One region of the Paradesulfitobacterium aromaticivorans genome, then DNA from elsewhere that is predicted to be linked to it. Evidence: riboswitches for the same ligand, from Rfam matches in the RefSeq annotation. Region 1 holds a riboswitch; each other region holds the start of a gene.
What was found. Region 1 has a riboswitch for cobalamin ahead of cbiE (precorrin-6y C5,15-methyltransferase (decarboxylating) subunit CbiE). Riboswitches for the same ligand answer to the same signal wherever they lie in the genome.

Region 1 (5,595 bases):
TTTCCCCCCATCTTTATTAACAACAGGCTCAAATAATCGACTTTCTCCGTTTCGGATAACTCTTTAAGCGCACGAATTTCTTCTCCATCTTGTCCGATTCTCGTGAATAATACCGCTTCGTGCTCAGAACCGGTAAGCGACTGTGCAACATCCGGTAGATTGCGGGAAAGTTTTAAGATCACCAGATTGGGCAGATCAAGAAAGCGCCCGATGTCATCCGTTCCCGGCAAAACAAGGAGTGGTTCGTCTCCCAGTGCCAAGGGCACATTGATACGGGCGGCAGCCGCTGACATCGCGCTTATTCCCGGAACCGTTTCAATTTGCTCAGGAGAGAGATGAGGACTCAGGTAAGTAAGCAAATAACTGTAAGTGCTGTATAACGACGGATCACCAATCGTGATAAAAGCTACATCCAAACCTGAGTTAAGCCGGGATAAGATTGCCTGGGCACCGGTCTGCCATGCTTCCTGCAATACTTCCTGGTCTGATGTCATCGGCATTTCTAGTTCCAGAAGTTCCGTCTGCGTGCGGTAATGCCTGCGCGCGATCTCCCAGGCTACACTTTCCCGGTCATGACGCGATTTAGGAATCGCTACGATATCTACGGACTGCAATACCTCCACTGCCCGCAATGTTAAAAGACGGGGATCACCCGGTCCCACACCTACTCCGTAAAATTTACCCTTATTCATGCTTTGCCACCTTTCGTTGCGGAAATGATAAAAACCTGATTTAATGAATTAGCCATATGAAGATCACCCGCTTCCTGCCAGCGTACCACCTGCAGGGATATCGCTTCAATCTCACAATAATTATGTTCCTGCAAAAGAGCAAGCCCTTCAGCCGCATTTTCCAAAGTAACGGCGGTCATCACCAGCCTGCCACCAGCTATCAGTGGAACCTGCGTTATAATCTCCCGCAAATGCCCTTTGCTGCCGCCGATAATGCAAACATTGACTGCAGGGATTTGGGTAAAGGCTTCCGGTGCACTTTCGGGAACCAGAACTACGTTTGATACCTGAAAGTGCTCACAGTTGCGCTGGATCAATTCTTGGGCCGTAGAGTTGTTTTCCACGGCATAAACCATACCACGCTGAGCGAGCAAGGCAGCTTCTATACTTATACTTCCGGTACCTGCTCCCACATCCACTACACTATCTGCAAGGGATATATGGGCCTTAGCTAAGACTTGTACGCGCACTTCCGCTTTGGTCATGGGCACATGATCCCGAATGAACTCATCATCAGAAATACCCATAAAAAATTGTCTACTTGCGCGTTCCTGCTGATTCCGCTCCAAATCTCCGGTGGGAAATATGATGAGAATCGCGTTATCCAGTGCTTGTTCTGACACAGCAAGTGCGCTGGCGCGAGTAAGCTCCCAGACTTCATCCGCATAGCCAAGGGCATTGCCGACAGCTATCTCAGGATCTTGCCCTCTGTCTAAAAGCAACTGCGCAACTTTCTGAGGAGTATTCGCCCCCCCGGTTAGTACCGCTAACGGACTGGAAATTACTCGGGGCAAAGTGTTAAGGTCTCTCCCATGTACACTGCAGAAGGAGGCTTCCTGCCAAGGCAGACCTGCCTTAGCAAAAGCCAGTTGCAGGGAACTAATCCCCGGGAGAACAGCAATCTCTGCAGCGGGGAATTCGCGTTTTAATCCGGACAAGATGCTGTAAAACCCTGGGTCTCCGGAAACAAGCACCCCGATCGTTAAGCTTTGTGCCAGCAAATCAGCAATCCTGTTATAGGTTTGCCCAAGATTTGAGGAGAGAAGATGCCGCTCTCTGCTAAACTCCGGGAATAACACCTGCAGGCGCTCACTTCCTACTAAAACATCACAACGCGCAACGGTCTGTTTAATCGCCGGTGCTACCCACTCCGCTGTTCCCGGGCCGGTTCCAATTACGTAAATCATAAGTTTAATCTCCTTGGAATATTTTAAAAATAAAAAGAGCCTAGACCGGCTCGCAATGGTTGAGTGACACATCACCTATCACGCGTAGGTCTGTGGAAATATCTTAAGGTAGGTCTCCTGGCTTCAGATCATCGTTTTCCCCATCCTTCCCAGCTTGCGCCAGTGGCCGTTTTGGGGAAACTCCCTGTTCACAGTGGCGGGACCGCGCCGGATTTACACCGGCTTCCCTATTACCCCTCTCAGTGAGGGACCTTAAGAAAATTATTCTAAGAATTTAATTAACTGCCGTAATCCATATTACATCTGCCAACAACCGTTGAATGTTCGCAACAGATGGAATACAGTCTATCAAAATTAGATGCAGTATATTACTATTCGTGATCTAAGACTAAAATCCTGCTTCGTTAAATAAATTTAATCACTCACGTTCCAGAAGGCCACGTCCACTTCTCAGCGGCAGCAACCTTTCGTGCTTCCTCATCCCAGCCCACAAACGTGCCATCAAGCAGGGTTAAGACCGTACCAACAGTCATTTCCTGATGCACAAATGCCTGCGCTCTGGAACTGGCCAAGGCAGCCAGTTTATGTACTAATCCCTGATGTCCAAGCAACAAAAGTTCTTTAACTGCTCCCTCAACTGTAGGGATTTGAACGAGTTCACTCAAGACAGATTGCTTGATCCCGGCCAGCGCACTATGCGCGAGTAAGATTTCAGAACGGGCATCAGCTACTCGGTTGTGGGTATGAAAAATCCCACCCGCAATCTTAATTAGTTTGCCGACATGCCCTAGTAATAATACCTGTTTGATCCCCCGGTAGGCAGCTTCCTCCAGAATATAGCCGACAAAATTACTCATCTGAATAACCGCTTCAGGCTGAACTTGCATCTTTTCGACTGCCGTTCGGAACCCATAATTCCCAGGAGTAAGCACCACTGTCCGGTAACCGTAAGCAACTGCCTGATCTATCTCCGGCAGAATCGAAGATTTGAATGCTTCTTCCGACATAGGCCTCACGATCCCGGTGGTTCCAAGGATGGAGATCCCGCCCACAATGCCTAGGCGTGGATTGAGAGTGTGCTGTGCAATTTTTTCCCCTTGTGGCACCTCGATTACCACTTCAAGTTCTTCCGTGGGAAAAACTTCGCGTACTGCTTGTTCTATCATCAGGCGCGGTGTCGGATTAATCGCACTTGTTCCCACAGGCAGCGCTAATCCTTTTTTGGTCACAGTTCCAACTCCGTGACCGCCTGTGATGTGAACCGGTCCGTGTGGGGATAAGAACTTAACTTCCGACTTAATTTCAAGGCCATTGGTTACATCCGGATCATCGCCGCCGTCTTTAAGTACGGACGCATGCGCTTTAACGCCATCCCCTTGGCACGTGTGAATAGGAATCGTTAGGCGCGCCATGTTTGGTAAAGGAATACTAACGTGAGTGATGAGTGTTCCTGTACCCGGAGCGTTCTTAAGATTTTGGCTGAGGATGCTTTGAAGCTGCAGGCATGCTGCTTTAGTCGCTGCCGCTGCGCTGCTCCCGGTGGTATATCCCTCGCGCCATTGATGCCGATCTTTTGCTGTCATGTTTATCCTTCCCATTACCTTGGATTTTCAAGAAATCTGGTCCTATTGTTCATTAACCATCATCCTTTTATTCTCTGTATTTGCGAAGAATCCTTCCTTAAGGAACCTTATGTGAAGGAAAACATTGTCGAACCGAAAATCACGGACGAAGAAAAAAACCCGGCAGAAATATAAGAAAAGCCTTAGATAGTTCATTTCTAAGGCTTTTCTATGTCAAAAATTTAATTAGTTAAAGGAAACTATACAGTTTGCTGCTTATCCCCGGTCTGTAATAATTGCTTACTTTTTTTAAATCTAAGGAATCCATCTATTCCAATAAGCTCAGCATATTTTGCAAATTTTAACATTGCTAAGTTCGTCCAAATATAACCGAAGTTATTAAATGATCCGGCAGCCATAAACTGAACATTCATAAAGAAGGCAATTAAAGCAGCCCAGAATACTCTAAACCCTAGAATCATTACTACCCCAACTAAAATTTCCAAAATAACGACTAGGGTATCAGTCAACCCTGGCATAGTTAAAAAGATATTGTCCGCGATCCAAGCAAATGCTTTGTTAATACCAAGTGGATCAAACTTAGTAACTTTTTCACCTGCTAAATTCGCAATTAGCCCTTTAATCAGTCCAGCTGAATTGAGTTTACCATCACTAAACCATGCTAACTTGTGAAATCCAGCTTCAACCCATGACCATCCATAAATCAGTCTTGCTACTGTGAAGATAATTACTAGAAGGGCCGCTTTCCAATCCTTTAATTCTGCTTTTACTGCATCAAAATAAGCAGTCATAAATACAAAACCTCCTTATTAATATTATTTTGAAACTTTAGTTAAAATAAAGACACGTGATAAGCCTGATGACTGAATAACTTAGGTTTCTTAAATTATCCCCCCCTCGTAATATTTTTTTGATATCTGGTTGCTCTATTGTTATAAAAATTACTAGTGCAAGCTCAAGCAACCCGGATATCATTTACACTGGCATACAATAAGGTGGATAACGAGCACCTTTTGTATTTTCCAGTATGGAAGTACTAAGATAAATTAATAGCAAAAACCGTGCCATCTCTAAAACCCACTATTATTAGGGTTTTACTACATGACATAGTGTTAACTTTCACATATCCCTGTTAACATCGTTAACTATTGTACATATACTCTCGTTCCAAGTTTCACTTAAGCTACCGTGGTATTAAATGCGCGCAAGCCTAATAATACTAATGTAACAAGTTGTAATTTAATTGCTGAAACCGTATACTTTATGTTAACATAAAACTTATTAATGAATGTGTTAACTAAACCTAGGTGTTAACTCGGTTTTAGTTAACATTAGACTAGCCCGCTCTCTTTCAGGAAGGAGCGAATTTATGGAAAAAGAGCTTTTAGACAGTTTCCCTTACGCCTTGATTCGGATAGATTCGGACGACAATGTCATCCAGGTGAATAAATTCGCCGAGAATTTACTCACTCAAGTTAATTCTAGGTTCTGGGAGGTTACTCGGGAAGCCAAACAGTGGGGAACAATTAAGTCTTGGGTTAACTCCCTGGGACAGGTTTTCTTTATTCAGACTTTCTGTGTTGAGGGAGATAAACACTCCTTGATTTTGGTTGCGGATGAGCCTGAATTATTAAATGCCCTTCCAGCCTCTCTTGAAGAAAAATCAGAAGATTTTACAGCTGACCCTTACGTAGTTACGCAAAAAATCGTCGACCTTATCCAAAGTGCTCTCACTTTTGAACGTTTTGACCTTCTGCGCGTTGACCCCAGCCTGCGTAAATATACCTATGAATATTCGATTGGGATAGATATCGTAGGCACACTCCATACTGCCTATGCAAACATTACTAATAACGGTTTAGGTTGGATTGTCCAACATGAAGCACCTATTTTGGTAGAACACTTAACCCCGGATTCCTTTTTCTTGAACGAAGATCCTAGACTTTATCAAACTGGATTTAAGTCAATACTCAGGGTACCGATTATGTTTGATCACGGTGCTGTGGGTGCTATTCTTTTAGCAAGTTCCTGCCCCGGCGAATTTCAAATTGAAGATGCGATGTTAGTTGATCTTATCAGTAAACTTATAGCTCA
Region 2 (5,595 bases), on a different contig from region 1:
CGGTTGAGGGACTAAGGTGTTGGGGAGAAGCTATTTTAGACCAATGTATCGCCCTATTGGTTAAGAATCGGTTGTGTGGTGATCAGGTCCTGTTGCGTCAAGCTCTGGATTATATTAAAAGCAATCATGCGAATAAGATTACACTTGATCAAGTAGCAGCTCACGTGCACCTCAGTCCTGCTTATTTAAGCCGTCTATTCAATAAGAAGACGGGTAGAGTATTTACGGAATATTTGACCCAAGTGCGGCTGGAAAAGGCGAAACAACGCTTGAGAATCCCACTTGAGACAATCGAGCAAATTGCGGCAGCAACCGGTTTTAGCTCCAGTAGTTACTTTTCGGCGGTATTTAAAAAGTATGAAGGTATTACTCCTTCCCAATATCGATCCAACCAAAAATAATAAAAGCAGGACCGGCAACCGAATCAAAACCACGGTGCAGCATGTCATAAATGCTAAAAGTCAGTAGATCACGGCAGACGGTGACGCAGCGCCGGCAGCGAATACATTTGCTCGGTTCCCGGACAAGGGAAGGGGACAAATCATCAACGGCAAAAGCTCCTCTTTCTCCTTCCCATTAAAAATCTGTCCCAAAGAGTTTTTTCCCCATTAGACCTTAGAATCTCAAGTGTGCGCTCTTGTTCCATCTTGACCTCCGCCAGATCATCATTCACCTTTAAGTTTGACCGAATCCACGAAAATTATCCGGATTGCAGATGAAAACTAACCAGCCCAAAAGCTGAGTCTATGATCATCCTCCCGTAACATATTCAGAAGGGCTAGGAACTCGGGGCTTATCCCTGACACGCAAGAATTAAGGCACTGCCAAAACTAAAGAAAAAACATAGAAAATTTTTATTGTGTTAGCAGGAAAACGGAAATGAATGAAGAATATAATTAATTATGAAGAAATAAATGATGAAAAATAAGGCCATGGAGGTCTTGACCAGGTACGGTAGCTCCATGGTTTTTTTCTGTGGAGCGGAGCCATCTGGTTGACCACCTTTTGGGCATAGCTCATGAGCATCAAGGATAAGGATAACCGATCGAAATACGTTGTATTAATTGGGCAATAGGCAATGCAAAATAGGAAAATCGTTTAATGGGACCATGGAGGTCTTTCAGCGGCACGATGGCGCTGGATGATGCCATGGTTTTTTCAATAGGTATTACCTTTTCTTAGTTTATTAGATCGGCATGGATCTAATAATATACAACCTCCTCTTTGCCGCCTGTCGTAGCAGGTCAGGCCGAGGCCGGGGTGCGGCAGGCGGCTATTTTTTTAACTTGGAGACTTCTTCTGGCACGTGGTTAAAGGAAAGTATTTTAATGAGGTGAATGATGATGGAGAAAGACATACTGGTTAAGGATGATTGGCAAAGCTGTGTTGACTTTCATGGGCATATCTGTCCTGGTTTGGCAATCAAGGCTGTGCAGATTGGGATGAGGGAATTAAGAGAGTGGTGTGCGCAACAAGGGGTGGACATAGGCGAGGTTGTGGCGATCGTTCAGAATGATGCTTGCGGAGTATCCGGTCCGCCTTGCCCAATCGTCGGCAGGGTCTTCAGTTCCGGATGGGCCAGCATATAGGGCTTTCCCGTCGACGCTTGCTGGCCAGGGGGGAGTTCCTGGCGGTGTTGGGGAATAACGTGGCTGGTAAGTCGTACGTTTCCCAACGTTATGAAAGCAGCCGTTTAACCGTGTTTAAGTCAGGATAGGGCAAATGGAGAACCGGCCCGTGGTCCTACCCTTATAAAGGCAACAAAACGGAGCATTCACCTTGACAGGCTAGTTCTTATCTGCTAGCCTATTCATGAAAAACATCATACACGTAGAACGAGTATACTTTCTTAAGGGAAAGTATTGAAAAGGGAAGTCAGCAAATCTGACGCGGTCCCGCCACTGTGATAGTGAGCGGCCTTACAGGATGTCACTGGGAAACCGGGAAGACGTAAGGCGGCGATGAACTTAAGCCAGGAGACCTGCTCGCTTTAAAGCCACACAGGAACCTACGGAGGATAGGGGGAATGTAGCGATGCCTGGTAACCGGAAGATATTATCTGGCTAGCCGGACGAGTTAAACCCTTTACAGGAATTCTGTAAAGGGTTTTTGTTATGGGCTATCAGTATGGATCGTTGATCGGTATGGTCGTTGGAGTTAGAAGAAAGGATGAAGAAAAATGGTGGCATACGTCAAATCGTTGCGCCGTGTGCGGGAAGAAGTTTTAGGCCAACTTGCGACCGATCGGGAGCATCGTGTCAAGTGGTTGGTACAGCTTATGGATATCGACGATGAGCTTGAAGAGCTTGAGGGGCACGACAAGATCAGAATCATAGAAAAGGTTAAAGGTAGTGCAAGAATTGAAGAAATTCAGAAGCCTCAAAAGCCTAAACAGCGGGGAAGGATGAAGTCAGGGCGTACGCGGGGCGTTGTTTTTATCCTGTCGCCTGGGGAAAAACGGGCTTAGTTCAGGATTTTCACGGTCTGGCAACCGATGCAGGAAAAAGAGTCAGGCATGCCAACCGTAGTCATGATGGCGAACAAAGTATCATGTCTGTGGACTGGATCATGTGCGGAAAGGAAGAGGAGATATGGCTGTTTTCCAGGAAATCCGTAAAAGGGACGGCAGGGTGGTACTCGCACCTGCGCACAGCCTTGGGGCAGCTGGCAAATCTCTTTTATACCCTTCAGGAGGAAGCTGCCGGTGCTCAGGCTGTTTCGTCGTTCGATACGTATCTTGCGCCCTTCGTTCGCAGGGACAATTTGTCCTATACAGAGGTAAAGCAGGCTGTTCAGGAATTCGTTTTTGATGAGCCTTATTATACCAATTCAACCCAACTGCCGGTCGGCTATACAGTGGATATTTTTGAGGCGCTCGAATTGCAGGAGGCACTGCAGACAGAATATACGGGTGGCACGGTCTTCTTTCTGGGCGAACAAATCGATGACCCGAATACCGTCAAAGACTTATTGCAGAAAGTCTTTGCCCGCTATCGCCTTCCTTATTTTATGGTAACGCCGACTTTTTCCGTTTGTGAGGCTCACGGATATATTAGCGGGGAGCACTATCATTGTCCTATCTGCGGTGGGATGACAGAGGTGTGGAGCCGGATCGTGGGGTATTTCCGACCAGTTCAGAACTGGAACAAGTGTAAGCGCGCAGAATTTCAGGAGAGGCAGGAATTTGTTTATGCTGCCTGCTGAATCTGAAGATACCTTAGCGGGAGTGCATCCGGTTTATCGAACGATGCCGGCTTTCGATAAAGTTGCCCTGCAAATGAAGAACTCTGAATTTTGTCCCTTGAATGAAGGAGATGACACAAATTCCTGAGATATCGAGATTTTACGGGATTATCATCACAATGTATTATGATGAGCATAATCCTCCCCCCTCCCCATTTCCATGCAACATATAATGGTATAGAGACTATTTTTGATATCAATGAAGGAGCGTTTACAAAGGGGATGTTGCACATGAGACCTAAAATTTATGGAGTTTTACCGAAAGAGGATTATACTGTTTACGTATATTTTTTGACGATGGAAAAATTAAACTTTATGACGTAAAACCCTTAATTGATAAGGGAGGTATTTTTATAAAATTGAAGAATAGGAATTTTTTCCTTAATGCGTGTACGGTTATGAATGGAACCCTTGCATGGGACGTATCTGGACATAGAGATACCAGTGATTGTAATGATATATGCCCAGATACTATCTATACTACGGCTAAAGATATTTCTAAAGAAAACATTGCTTGAGATCATCACCGAGGAGAATGTCAGGAATTATTTTGGCAACGACGTCGGGATTCTGCCGGTACCCTATATGAATGAAGAGATTAAGGCGTTTGTCATGTTGGATATCAATCAGTATTGTTCCAATGCCGCTCTGCTGCAGTCAGAAAGAGCTGAGTTTAACAATTTCGTAACTTTGCCGGGCATGGTCACGCATGATGGCCAACTCTTCAGCAGTTAAGGCACCCGGTTTATTGAGAATCCCTTCCGGAACGCCAATTTTTCCGATATCGTGCAAGACTATAGTTGATCCAATATCCTACCGACAAAACCGGAAGCATGATTAGGACCAACGCCCCGGCCAGAAGCCGTCCCCGGAGCCCAAACCGGTGAAAACCTTTTATGGTCATCCGCATCCCCCCTTGAGATAGAAAGCTAACTTTAATCTGTAATTGTGCTGAAAATCTGCGTATGTTGAAAACGACGACCAAAGGGAGAAGTAACGCCGAGTACTAGAGTATAAACTTACTGATTATGTTTTGAAGCTCCGCTGCCATGGAGGCTAAATTTTGGGCTGACGAAACAACTTGTTCCATAGATGCCGTTTGTTCCTCGACCCCGGCGGATACCGTTTGGGCTTGGGCTGCTGTCTCCTTACTAATAACATCAACTTGTTTAACCGAAGTTACTATTTTGCCACTAGCTATTTGTTGGATCGTAGCAGATATTTCTCCCATTTGTGCCGAGACATTTTCAATAAGTTTAGCAATTTCGCTAAATGACTGTCCTGCTACATTAACGACCTCAATACCTGAATCTTGAATCCTTATCCCCACTTGAACCTTTCTCTCCCCCTCACCCTGCCTCCTTAAACTCCACCCGTTCAATGAAACGGGTTAAATCTTGCATTAAGTCCACATAAATCTCTCGATTGAGGAACCTTCCGTTACTATCAAACAAAAGACGAATAAGTGGTCGAGTTGGCATTTGCAAGGGCACAGCAACGACCACTCCCATTTCACCCGTGTTTAGGGTGACAATAGCATTTTCAGGGTACAGAATGAGGGATTCTCGAAAAGCCTGCACCACTTTCGGGTTAAAGTCTTTCCCCGACCAGGCAATAATCATTTCCAGTGCATGGTAGGGGGGTAAGCCTTTGCGGTACGGTCTGTCGCCGGTCAAGGCTTCATAAACGTCGGTAACGGCTATGATTTGGGCATCGGGATGGATGCTATCCCCTTTCAAGCCGAAAGGATACCCCTTCCCGTTCCAGCGTTCATGGTGTTCCCTGACCATCGCTGTCACACTGTTTAACAAACGGGTGTTCCTTAGCATTTCTTCACCCATCAAAGGATGCCGTTTCATGATGGCAAACTCGTCATCCGTTAAACTTCCAGGCTTGTTCAAGATTTCCTTTGGCACTTGTAATTTTCCCAAATCATGAAGCAGTGCACCTAATGTCAGATACTTAAGCCTTTTCTCTTTATATCCCAAACGCATCCCCGTGAGTGCAGATAACAAGGCAACATTCAAAACGTGCACAAACGTCCCATAATCGTGTTGTTTGAACTTCTCCAAATCTAACCGCATCGCATCAAAATTCAAGTAAACGTTTGGGGTCTGGAGTTCTTTGAGAATCGTTTCTACCAGAACAACCGTCTTTTCAATCTGCTCAGGTTTAATGAGTTTCGCCTCATGATAAATGCTCCACAAGGAACCGACCAGTTTAATATAAATATCTTTCGAAAATGCTTTTACCTGTCTTGAAGATGAAACTGAATCCTCATGTTGTCGCAGAATATAAACTTCTCGCCTTTCAAGACGTTCCTGTATGCCTGCTGTAATCGGTTGACCTTTT
Region 3 (5,595 bases), 140 kb from region 1:
AGACTTATCTTCATCCCAACAATAATGGGCTTCATTCGGGTTCAGACTCTCCGCCAGACTGCCCATGAAGTAGTGGCGCTCAACCCCGGTAGAATTATTTTTGACAATTACATCAAGAGCAGAGATTTGTGTTTCAAGGTCAGACCCTCTATGAACGGCAGCATTCCCTAGAGTTGAGAATATGCGCTCATTGCCTTTGCAGATCACAGCCGGGAATAACACTTTCGTATCTCCGACATCAAGTTTAATGGCACCAAAACCGGGATCTCCACCAGCGATCAGTATATCGTTTTCAAACACAAACGTTCCCCCTCAAAATTACATTAATCAGAGCAATTCATTAAAATCAATATTAATTTTACACTAAAGTGCACAAATTCAACAGGGGGAATTTTACATATAATAAAACGCAAAGATAAATTTTCCACCCGCCTTTAGTTGATCCCTTACATGACTTGGGGGTGGTACACGATACGCACCCAAAATCCACTGAAATCACAAAGCGCGTGAGATCTTTTAACAAATCGACAGTTTCATCGCAGTTAACAACTTGATTTATAAACACACAAAAACCGCAGCCAGTAGCTACGGCCTTTTTTTAGGTTATAGACTATGAAGAGAATTATTCACTACAGGCCATGTTAATAAAAATATGCTATTTTCAAGAGTGATAACACTATAATAAGGACTCAATCTCTTCTACTTTTAGGAGAACCTCTTTCCCCTCAGCTGCCGCTGTTCCGATTAAGCGGTACCCTTTAGGGCCTCCTTTTAGAGAACATATTACAGCCTGCATCTTCCCGGTCTGCTGCAGGTTTTTCTGCGTGTTTTCCATCTTGTAAATCCCGAAAACTAAAGTATCTTCAGCCCGAACTTCTTTCACTTTTCCCACCACGATTAAATGCGGATTTCCTTCCTGTGATGCCGTCACCAGCGGCACAAAAGGCACCTGGGGAATTAACTCCTGAATTTCTTGGGGTATGTTCATCTCCTCTTCGCCTCCTTGCCCTTATTATAAAACATGGTGAGACAAAGTTCTAGCGTAATTTTCTTAACAGTCTTAATTTTACATCAATAGTTTTTTATAAATGCACCTCTATCACTAATTATACTTCCCCATAACTTTCCATAACTAAAGGCCACACCTCCGCTGGCTTAATTCCATAGTTTAGATAAGAGATTTGCTAAAGCAAATGGAAAGAGGCGGTGGTTATAGATGATAGCATTAACTATAGAGGAGGGAACTGCATGAACGAAGGCATGAGTCCCTTCTTAGTACAGAATGTGGCCGTACCACTTAAACTAGAACGAGAAAAACCGGCTGCTAAGTTAAAAACTCTGGCACGTTACCTCGGCCCGGCATTCATCGTCAGTGTTGCGTACATCGATCCCGGTAATTTCGCGACGAACATAAGCGGAGGTTCAAATTTTAACTATACCCTCATCTGGGTTGTACTTTGGAGCAACCTCATGGCAATTTTTTTGCAGACTCTCTCTGCAAAATTAGGGATTGTGACCGGGGTTGATTTGGCTACCCATTGTGGGCGGGTATTCAGCAAACCAGTTAATTTGCTGCTCTGGACAGTCATGCTCCTGGCGGCAATTGCAACATATATGGCTGAATTCCTGGGTGCCACACTTGGGTTTTACCTTCTGTTTAACATTCCTCTACTTGTTGCCGGGCTCCTGACAATCGGCGTTACCTTTGTTATAGTGTATTTGCAGCGTTTTGGCCAGCATGTAGTGGAAAGAATTGTGGTAACCTTAGTTGCAGTGATCGGAATATCCTATATGATTGAAATGCTCCTGGCCAAACCAGCCTGGACGGAAATCGCATACCACACCCTTGTGCCCAGCTTAGGTCCGGAGAGCGTGCTCGTTGCGGTCGGAATGCTCGGAGCCACCGTCATGCCTCATGTTATCTTTCTCCATTCGGAATTGGTTAAAGCACGCCGTCAAAGCGATGAACTTGAGGAAGCACGTAAGCATTTCCGAATGGAACGTCTGGATATCGTCATCGCTATGAATATTGCCTTTCTGGTTAATGCAGCCATGGTAATCGTTGCAGCGTCCGTGTTTTACTCCAAAGGATTGCCTGTGGATTCGATCGAAGATGCGCACCGCTCCCTGACTCCCCTGCTCGGAAACCTTTCGAGCGGTGCTTTCGGCCTCGCCCTCCTTGCTTCAGGCCTCTCATCTTCTACTGTGGGGGCTATGGCCGGAGAATGTATGATGAAAGGGTTTATCGGCCTTGACCTCCCAATCAATGTTCGGCGTACTATCACGATGATTCCTGCCCTGGTCTTACTTGCCCTCGGATTTAACCCCATGAAAATCCTAATTATAAGCCAGGTAACTCTAAGCTTTGCTCTTCCGGCGGCTATCATTCCCCTTCTTCTCATTACCAGCCGCAAGGATATCATGGGGGAATTGGCAAACCGCCGCCTCACCAATGTGATTGGCGGAGTAATCGTATCCCTGATCATCAGTCTTAACGCTCTCCTCGTCTATTTAACTTTCACCTCTTAGGCAGGGTTCCAATACAGGTCTAATTAGATACATGAAATATTTCTTAGGCTTTATCTTGTCAGCCAGTCCCCCATGTGCTATGCTATGAGCAAAACTAACTACACGCTTTGTTTGAGGTGCCCTTCGGGGAGAATAGGGAAGTCCGGAATATTACAAGTATAGGCCGGCGCGGACCCACCACTGTAAACGCTGAGCTGCCGCAGACTGCCACTGGCCGATGGGCTGGGAAGGCGCGGTTAAGTGAGGAAGCGAAAGCCAGTTGACCTGCCTCAAGCAAATAAGTCTTCCCTTGTGTGGAGGAGCGGCGGAGATGAAGGCAAAGTCCCGACCACAGCTATGTGGTTAGGACTTTTTATTTTAGTCAAATTTAATTTTAGGAGGAGAAAAACATGCAAGCACTTACCCAACTCGAACAAGAATTAGAAAGCCTTCTTAACAAGATCACCGGACTCGATGAAGAAGCAATGGCCCAAACCCAAGCACGCCTGGATTCCTTCACGAAACCGCAAGGAAGCCTTGGTCAGTTGGAGGAAATCGCCAAACAACTGGCAGGGATGCAGCAGACCCCTCGACCGCAGATCCACAAAAAGGCCGTCCTCCTGATGGCCGGAGATCACGGCGTCGTAGCGGAAGGGGTCAGCGCTTTTCCCCAGGAAGTAACCCCACAAATGGTGTATAATTTCCTTAATGGCGGTGCAGCTATAAATGTCCTCTCACGCCAGGCGGGTGCGGAGGTTATCTGCACTGATGTGGGCGTAGCTTTCCCGCTCGAACCTGCTGAACTAATGAGCCGTAGAGTTATGAGTGGAACCAAGAACATGGCTCAAGGCCCGGCCATGACCCGCGCCGAGGCAATAAAAGCAATCCTGGTGGAGCCGCCGTTGCCAAAGAGCAAATTGACGCCGGGGCCAACCTCCTTACCACCGGGGACATGGGCATCGGCAACACGACTCCCAGCTCCGCCATTGTCTCTTTATATACCGGTCTGCCGGTCGAGCAAGTTGTAGGAAGAGGAACAGGGGTTGACGATCGCGGACTGGCCCGCAAGATTAAGGTTATCAGGAAAGCAATCTCCGTTAATAAGCCGGACATTGGCGACCCGCTTGACGTTTTGGCCAAGGTTGGCGGCTTGGAGATTGCAGCCATTGCCGGGGCTGTCCTACAAGCCGCAGCCAGCCGGGCGGCGATCATAGTGGACGGGTTCATTTCCACTGCCGGAGGACTCATTGCAGCCAAATTAAGTCCGAATTCTACCCGTTACATGCTCCCCTCGCACTCCTCGGTCGAACCGGGTCACCTCAGGGCCTTAAAAATTATGGGATTGGAGCCGATGCTCAATTTGAACATGCGCTTAGGGGAAGGAACCGGAGCAGCTTTAAGTATTTATCTTGTGGAAGCAGCAATTCATATTTTGGAAGAAATGGCCACCTCCGCCGATGCCGGAGTCAGTGAACAAGGTAGGTGATTACGCTTATGTCCAAATTTATTCTCGTAACCGGCGGTGCTCGCAGCGGTAAGAGCACCTTCGCTGAACTCGTGGCCGACCACAGCGGCCAGAAGGTTACGTATATCGCGACCGCCCAAATATGGGACGAAGAAATGGCTTTCCGCGTGCGCAAACATAAAGAATCCCGCCCGCCAGAGTGGGAACTTATAGAAGAGCCGCTTAATATTACTGAGGTGTTGTTGACCCTGAGAGAGCGGGACGGGGTAGTTCTCCTTGACTGTGTCACACTCTGGCTCTCAAACTTGATACTTGCGCACAGTTCTTTTCAGGCTGAGGGAAATATGGGGGAAAACTTGAAACATTCCAGCCTCCAGGCGGAACAGGAAATTCTAAATAAAGTGCGAGAGGCTGCCGCAGCAGCCTCGGGGATTAAACCCACAGTAATTTTTGTAACGAATGAAGTGGGCTTGGGGATAGTGCCTGATAATCCTCTGGCGCGCGCCTACCGAGACTTGGCAGGACGCAGCAATCAGATCCTAGCTCAGGCGGCTGATACGGTGTACTTAGTGGTCGCGGGTTACCCCTTGGAAGTTAAAGGGCCAGGTCAAAAAATTCTGGATGAGTTACGGGAGCGTTAAAATGCGTGCACTTCTTATTGCCTTCACTTTCCTGACCAGAATCCCGCTCCCTCAGCGCAGGATGTCACAGCTGAGGAGTTCGCGCGTTCACAGCGTTATTATCCGCTGATCGGGCTCTTTCTGGTATTGGTACTCTGGGGCACAGCTACTCTTGTCGGGTTATTGTACCCTCCTTTGGCAGTCGCTGCTATCCTCCTGGCCCTGGAAATAATCCTGACCGGAGGGTTGCACCTCGATGGGTTTATGGAAAGCATGGACGGCCTGCTTTCGTCACGTACGCGGGAACGCATGCTGGAAATAATGAAGGACAGCCGGGTTGGGGCTCACGCCTCCATCACCCTTGCTGCCCTCTTAATCCTGAAATTCTCCCTTTTAGCTAGCTTTAGTCCCAGCTCTTACAGTATTTTAATCCTGCCACCTTTACTGGCACGCTGGGCTTTCCTCATTGCTGTGATCCACTTCCCATACGCCCGCAGTCAAGGCCTGGGCAAAGGGTTTCATGAATCTTCGCGCTGGCTTTTTTTCATCTTGGAAGGAGTCGCCATCACCGCCTTGGTCTTCTGGTTTTTCGGTCTGGCAGGAGTAAGCGCTGTTCTTACCGCTCTCCTTTTTGTCACGCTCTTCTCCTGGCGGGTCGCCCGCCTTTTGGGAGGATTGACCGGAGACATCTATGGGGCTACCATCGAGATTACCGAAGTTGTCGTGCTTATTGTAACTGTGCCTTTCCTCTAATTAACAGACCCCTGTTCCGCTGACGCGGCACCATTCGAAGGATGAAAATCTGCAAGTTGCATTTGCTTAGCGAACCGTCCGAGCAGAGGAGCATCGTGAACGCAGCCGCTGAAGCGCAATGCAACTTGCAGAATTACCAGATGCTATTTCTTAATCACACGACCCCGGACACGAGCTGGCTTAGAGCGCGGATAAACTTCTGGTTTTGCTCCAAAGTGCCGATGCTTACGCGCAGAAATTCGGGGAGCC
Region 4 (5,595 bases), on a different contig from region 1:
GGCTGCACCGGCGATCGCCCCGCCGATGGCAGACGTGATATGGTCATATCCCGGTGCCACATCCGTAGACAGTGTGCCTAAAATAAAGTACGGCGCACCATTGCATAAACGTTTCTGAAGTTGAATGGTTGCCTCGACGTGGTGCATGGGCACGTGTCCCGGTCCTTCCACCATGATCTGAACCCCGGCTGCCTGGGTCCTGGCAACTAACTCCCCGGCAACGATAAGTCCCTGAACTTGAGCCGCATCCAACGAGTCAGCGGTAGAACCAGGACGAATGGCATCTCCCAGGCTTAAGGTGACATCGTATTTTTTCAGGATCTCCAGTAAGCGGTCAAACTGTTCGTACAGGGGGTTTTCCTTGTTGTTATGGAGCATCCAGGCAGTAAGAAATGAACCGCCGCGGCTGACCACATCGGTGACACGTCCGCTTCCCTGCAGCCGTTTAAGAACATCAAAGTTATAAGCGCTATGAATGGCCATGAAGTCAACGCCGTCCGCAGCTTGTTTCTCAATCGTCTCAAACATATCCTCTGCCGTCATGGCGACAATGCTGCCCCGTTTTTCAATAGCTTCAATTGTGGCCTGGTAAATAGGTACACTGCCAACAGCAATGTTGGCTTTTTCCAGGCTCAGACGCCTCATGCCGTCAATATTCCCTCCGGTGCTTAAATCCATAAGAGCATCACATCCTGCCTCTTCAACAAAGGCCAGTTTTCTCTCTTCCATGGACAGATCCTCACGGTTGCTGGAGGTGCCAATCAACGCATTGACTTTGATGCGCAGACCTTGTCCGATGCCACAGTAATTAAAATCTCTCCGGTTAATATTTCGGGGAATGACGATCCTGCCGGAGGCCACTCCCTCCCGGATAAAATTGACGTCAACATTTTCCCGTTTAGCGACCGCTTCCATTTCCGGAGTAATTTTACCCGCCCGGGCTGCTAATACCTGCGTCATTAATATCACCCTTTCCTATAATTGATGTTCGAAACGATATTTCCCGGTGACTATAAGTGCCACGCTAGAGCTATGGGAGTTATTAGCAAGTTACTTTGGATGTCCCTAAATATTGTGACACGATGTCCATGGCGCAGTACTTACCGCACATGGCGCAGCCGGCCACGGTATCATCACTCCTGGTCTTTCTCATATACCCGGCGCGTTCAGGATCTATGGCCAAATCAATCTGTTTTTTCCAATCCAAAGCTTTCCTGGCCCGGGAAAGCTCCAGATCCCACTCTGCCGCCCCGGGTAAACCTTTAGCTAAGTCGGCGGCATGGGCAGCGATCCGGGCAGCTACCACGCCTTCATGAACTTGATTAACATCAGGAAGACCGATGTGTTCGGCAGGCGTGACATAGCATAAGAACTCAGCCCCGGCCCAGGCGCTGATTGCACCCCCTATGGCTGCACTAATGTGGTCGTAACCGGCAGCAATATCCGTGACTACCGGTCCGAACACAAAGTAGGGAGCCCCTTTGCACAGGCTCTTTTGCAGGGTCACAGTCGCTTTTAACTGGTTCAAAGGAACGTGACCCGGTCCTTTGACCATGACTTGAACACCCGCTTCCCTGGCCCGCCTTACCAGTTCACCAATAACCACCAACTCCTGAACTTGAGCGCCGTCCAGGGAATCAGCCAAACAGCCCGGCCGCATCCCGTCGGCAATGCTGACTGTTACGTCATACTTGCGGGCAATTTCCAGAACTCGGTCGTAGTATTCATACAGTGGGTTTTCCTGCCGGTTATGTAACATCCAGCCGATTAAATGCGAGCCTCCGTAACTTACCAGAGGATCAAGCCTCTTTTCCTGTTTGGCCCGTTCCACAATGCTCATGGTCGTACCACAGTGCAGGGCCAGGAAGTCCACACCGTCGGCGGCCTGCCGTTCAATGACCTCGAATAATTCTTCAACTTCCATTTTTACGGATGTACCATACTTTTGGGCAGTTTCAGCCACCGCTTGGTAATAAGGCAGTGTTCCCACCGGCATACTTGCAGCTGCCAAACTTTCCTTGCGCATAGCATCAATATCTCCGCTTACGCTCAAATCCATGATCGCATCCGTTCCAGCTCCTACGGCCGCTTTAATCTTGGCAAGTTCACCATCCATACTTCCTTTGCTGCCGTACAAACCAATGCTGGCGCTGACTTTGGTTCTAAGACCTTTGCCAATGCCTGTTGGAATCATGTTTGGGTGCTGTGTGTTCCGAGGTATGACAATGGTCCCTTCAGCGACTCCTTGTCTTACCAATTCAGGAGCAACCCCTTCCCGGGCAGCTACCTGTTCCATTTCGGGTGTGATTATGCCTGTTAAGGCACGGCTTAATTGAGTCATAACAATCTCCTCCTCTTGTTGTAAAATAAAAAATCCACACCAAAACAAGGGCGTGGATTTTACCTTCATCCTCACCTAACCGGCCTTACCTTCGAGGCGGTATAGATCATTACAGGCAGGTCTCCTGGCTCAGGCTCATCGCTTACTCGCCCCTTCCCCCTAGTGGAGTGGTTATGGCGACAGCTTACCTTTACAGTGGCGGGTCCGTCCGGGAATTTCACCCAGTTCCCTATTCTCCCATGCGGGCACCTGTAACATTTGAAATATTATATTGCTAATTAGATTTTAACTAACTTAGTCCCGTTGGTCAAGTACCATTTGGACATTAGCCGCTCCACTGTCAATTTCCAAACTTTTAGGAACAAGAAGATATATGACCTTCCACCCAACATTCACCGAAGCCGACATGCCTTGGATTGTTTGATTAACCTGTTTGAATTGATTGATTGTAAAGTCTGCATTAAAGCGGCTGAATTCCAGTTGCTGCTGACTTGGGGCTTGAACCGATAACATCCCATTCTGCACAGAAATAATTGGGGGTAAAACCAAGTTCGTAAAATTCATACCCCCAGCCACATGGGGTGCGACATAGGTACTCACTTCGATTTCACTGTCATCGACGTCTTTTCTGGCGATGAGAATTTGATAACCCATGGTCGGCGCTTCCTTCAAAGTCAGTTTGTTCGTATCCACTTTGAATTTTTGACTGCTGTTTTTATAAACCCCTGGCAGTTGATCGAGATTTCCTTCAGGAGGAAAGCGATAATCATATACACCAGTCATATCGCCTTCCGTTCTTGCATCTGCTAAGTTTTTACCTTCACTAACTTGCATGAATCCTTGGTCCGGCAGCAGATAGTAAATAGGGACGAGTACAATGAGCAACGCAAGGTATAACCCCGCGAACCGCGCATTATTTCTCCAGGTCGTAAAATAGTTCACACGGGGTCTAATTGCCTTCACCAGCAAGAGGCCAAACCCAAAAATGATTAGCAATAACAAAGGCAGAAGAACAATATTTCTTGGCATGACATTCATTGTCTGACCTCCATTCTGTTCGAAAGAAGAATACTCATTCCAAAAAGAATGATGGATGCGCTCAGGATTTTGAGCGTAAAAAATAATAATAAATGTTCTGATGTGAAAAAGTTAAAGATCGCTATCAAGGAATCGGTATAAGATCTTAATAATCCGATCAATACTGCCGGGATAAGGATAACAAAAACCTTATGAACCTCTATTATCACCCTGATTAAATACCCGCTAGCGGCAAGGAGGATCAGATAGAGACTGGTGACGAAAGCCCCAAGCAATAGATCGGCAGGGACTGTCAAAAATCCGTCACGCATGAACATGGCTCTATCAAGCGTAAAATACATGATCATCCGCTGCAGCACACCCATCAGGGTTGAGCTAATGCCCGCCCAGACAGCGCACGTGATTAAAAAGCCGATATTTGATAGGTTACTTGAGATTCGATTCGCGACCAGAGAAAATTCCATATCTTTATACTGTTTGGTGGTTAATGAGCCGGCAATTACAATAATCCAAGCAAAGGAAAAAAAGATTATGATATTGGCGGAATACGTTTTAACCGACACGGATAATCCATCTGTGCCAGAGCCCACACTTCCATTGGGACCCAGGGAGAAAAGCAAGGCAACAATCTGCGTAATGATTAGCCCATACACTAAACCCGAATAGCCCTTCAGCTTGAAAAGATACTGCTTCAACGTAAGCGAGCGCAGGTTAATCTCGTTTAAAGACATCATCGATCCCTCCCTTGGTTTTTCCAGTCAGATAAATGCAGAGGTCATTAATCGTTACCGATACGGATTCGATTCCGCTTTGTCTTGCTCTTTCATAATCTCCCGGGGCTAAATCCCGTTTTATCACGACATATAAGCTGCCTGGCGCAAATTCCTCTTTATAGATGATTTCCCGGCCTTCAATAAAACGAAGCACCGCCTGAGCATTTCCTCTAAGGCCTATTGCAAATTCCTTCATCTCAATCAGCGGGAGCTGTAAACGCTTTCTTCCCTGATCAAGCAAGAGAACGTCTTCAAGAATTCCCTCTAGCTCTCCTAACAAATGGCTTGAAAGGATTACTGTGCGTGGGTGTTCGATGTAATCTTTGAGCAGCGCCCGGTAAAAGTCCTTTCTGACTGCGGAATCCATTCCCGTTGTCGGCTCGTCAAACAGAGTCAGAGCACACCGGGAGGCGATGCCGATTATGGTATTGAAAGTACTCTTACTCCCCTTGGATAAGCGGCTGTGGCGTTGTTGCGGATTCAAGGAAAAATAGTCGAACAAGCCTTGTGCCAGTCGGCTATCCCAATTCTGATAAAATGGAGCCACTTCGACCAAGATGTCAGCAAGGGTCAAGGAATCCGGAAAGGACATATTATCGTCTACAAAAATCGTATGGGCGCTAACCTCTAAACTATTGAATGGATTATGCGCAAACACCTTGAGTTCACCGCTTGTAGGTCTTAAATATCCGGCAATCATCTTTAACAATGTTGTTTTGCCAGCACCATTTCTCCCTATTAAACCTGTAATTTTGTTTTCCTCAATGTCAAAAGATAAGTCATCGATTGCACTTAGCTTGCCATATGTCTTGGCCAAATTCCTGCACTCGACCACATTCATGGCTGTTCCCCCTTCCATTCTTGGCTGGCCTGCTCAATCATCTGGATTAATTCATTTTCGCTCACATTCAAACGCTTGGCTTCAATAACAAGCTCCCTGATCATGTGGGCAAGCATCTGGTTACGGCGCTTGGTTAAAATAAACTCTTGCGCATTGGGGGACACAAACATACCCAGTCCCCGTTTTTTATAGACAATGTTCTCATCGGCTAAAAGGTTAAGCCCTTTTGCCGCCGTGGCCGGGTTAATATTAAACATATCTGCCAACTGATATTGCGAGTAGATCCGCTCGTCTTCTTTAAGGTTGGCGCTAAGTATTTCGGCCTCAAGCCATTCCGCAATTTGAAGATAGATGGGTTTGATGCTATCGGGATTAAAGATCACGGCTTTCACCTCCGGAACCCTAGGTCATTACTAAAATTGGGTAGGTAAGTTGGCAGGTAGGGTATTATATTGGGTAGTTTAGTGAAGTAATAATATGATGTCATCGGCTCAGTTAGTGAATTAGGGTATGTAATTACACCAGGTATGTTAGTGCATTAGTCATGTAATGTACTATGGTATATTTTATTCCACCTTCGGCGATTTGTAAATACTCTGCCA

Region 2: another riboswitch for cobalamin. It lies ahead of ACYQ2N_RS11940 (hypothetical protein); the one in region 1 lies ahead of cbiE (precorrin-6y C5,15-methyltransferase (decarboxylating) subunit CbiE).
Region 3: another riboswitch for cobalamin. It lies ahead of cobT (nicotinate-nucleotide--dimethylbenzimidazole phosphoribosyltransferase); the one in region 1 lies ahead of cbiE (precorrin-6y C5,15-methyltransferase (decarboxylating) subunit CbiE).
Region 4: another riboswitch for cobalamin. It lies ahead of thiC (phosphomethylpyrimidine synthase ThiC); the one in region 1 lies ahead of cbiE (precorrin-6y C5,15-methyltransferase (decarboxylating) subunit CbiE).

The regions. Positions count from the first base shown of each region.
Region 1 is NZ_BAAHYT010000011.1:874,712-880,306, forward strand. It holds gene cobI (precorrin-2 C(20)-methyltransferase) at 1-692, opposite strand, end outside; gene cbiE (precorrin-6y C5,15-methyltransferase (decarboxylating) subunit CbiE) at 689-1,918, opposite strand; cobalamin riboswitch at 2,009-2,188, opposite strand; gene cbiD (cobalt-precorrin-5B (C(1))-methyltransferase CbiD) at 2,341-3,501, opposite strand; gene ACYQ2N_RS21000 (DoxX family protein) at 3,741-4,292, opposite strand; gene ACYQ2N_RS21005 (sigma 54-interacting transcriptional regulator) at 4,871-5,595, shown strand, end outside.
Region 2 is NZ_BAAHYT010000010.1:1,268,206-1,273,800, forward strand. It holds gene ACYQ2N_RS11925 (response regulator) at 1-401, shown strand, start outside; gene ACYQ2N_RS11930 (4Fe-4S binding protein) at 367-540, opposite strand; gene ACYQ2N_RS11935 (FmdE family protein) at 1,344-1,589, shown strand; cobalamin riboswitch at 1,821-2,003, shown strand; gene ACYQ2N_RS11940 (hypothetical protein) at 2,180-2,467, shown strand; gene nrdD (anaerobic ribonucleoside-triphosphate reductase) at 2,551-3,204, shown strand; gene ACYQ2N_RS11950 (hypothetical protein) at 3,185-3,331, shown strand; gene ACYQ2N_RS11955 (hypothetical protein) at 3,576-3,761, shown strand; gene ACYQ2N_RS11960 (HD domain-containing protein) at 3,901-4,035, opposite strand; gene ACYQ2N_RS11965 (hypothetical protein) at 3,989-4,147, opposite strand; gene ACYQ2N_RS11970 (hypothetical protein) at 4,250-4,573, opposite strand; gene ACYQ2N_RS11975 (HD-GYP domain-containing protein) at 4,593-5,595, opposite strand, start outside.
Region 3 is NZ_BAAHYT010000011.1:733,255-738,849, reverse strand. It holds gene ACYQ2N_RS20390 (ParM/StbA family protein) at 1-300, opposite strand, end outside; gene ACYQ2N_RS20385 (pyridoxamine 5'-phosphate oxidase family protein) at 677-988, opposite strand; gene ACYQ2N_RS20380 (Nramp family divalent metal transporter) at 1,249-2,529, shown strand; cobalamin riboswitch at 2,627-2,815, shown strand; partial or broken gene cobT (nicotinate-nucleotide--dimethylbenzimidazole phosphoribosyltransferase) at 2,919-3,994, shown strand; gene cobU (bifunctional adenosylcobinamide kinase/adenosylcobinamide-phosphate guanylyltransferase) at 4,003-4,614, shown strand; partial or broken gene ACYQ2N_RS20365 (adenosylcobinamide-GDP ribazoletransferase) at 4,717-5,346, shown strand; gene hisC (histidinol-phosphate transaminase) at 5,501-5,595, opposite strand, start outside.
Region 4 is NZ_BAAHYT010000009.1:98,565-104,159, forward strand. It holds gene bzaB (B12 lower ligand biosynthesis ThiC-like protein BzaB) at 1-960, opposite strand, end outside; gene thiC (phosphomethylpyrimidine synthase ThiC) at 1,043-2,341, opposite strand; cobalamin riboswitch at 2,439-2,609, opposite strand; gene ACYQ2N_RS05010 (hypothetical protein) at 2,636-3,379, opposite strand; gene ACYQ2N_RS05015 (hypothetical protein) at 3,376-4,110, opposite strand; gene ACYQ2N_RS05020 (ATP-binding cassette domain-containing protein) at 4,091-4,993, opposite strand; gene ACYQ2N_RS05025 (GntR family transcriptional regulator) at 4,990-5,385, opposite strand.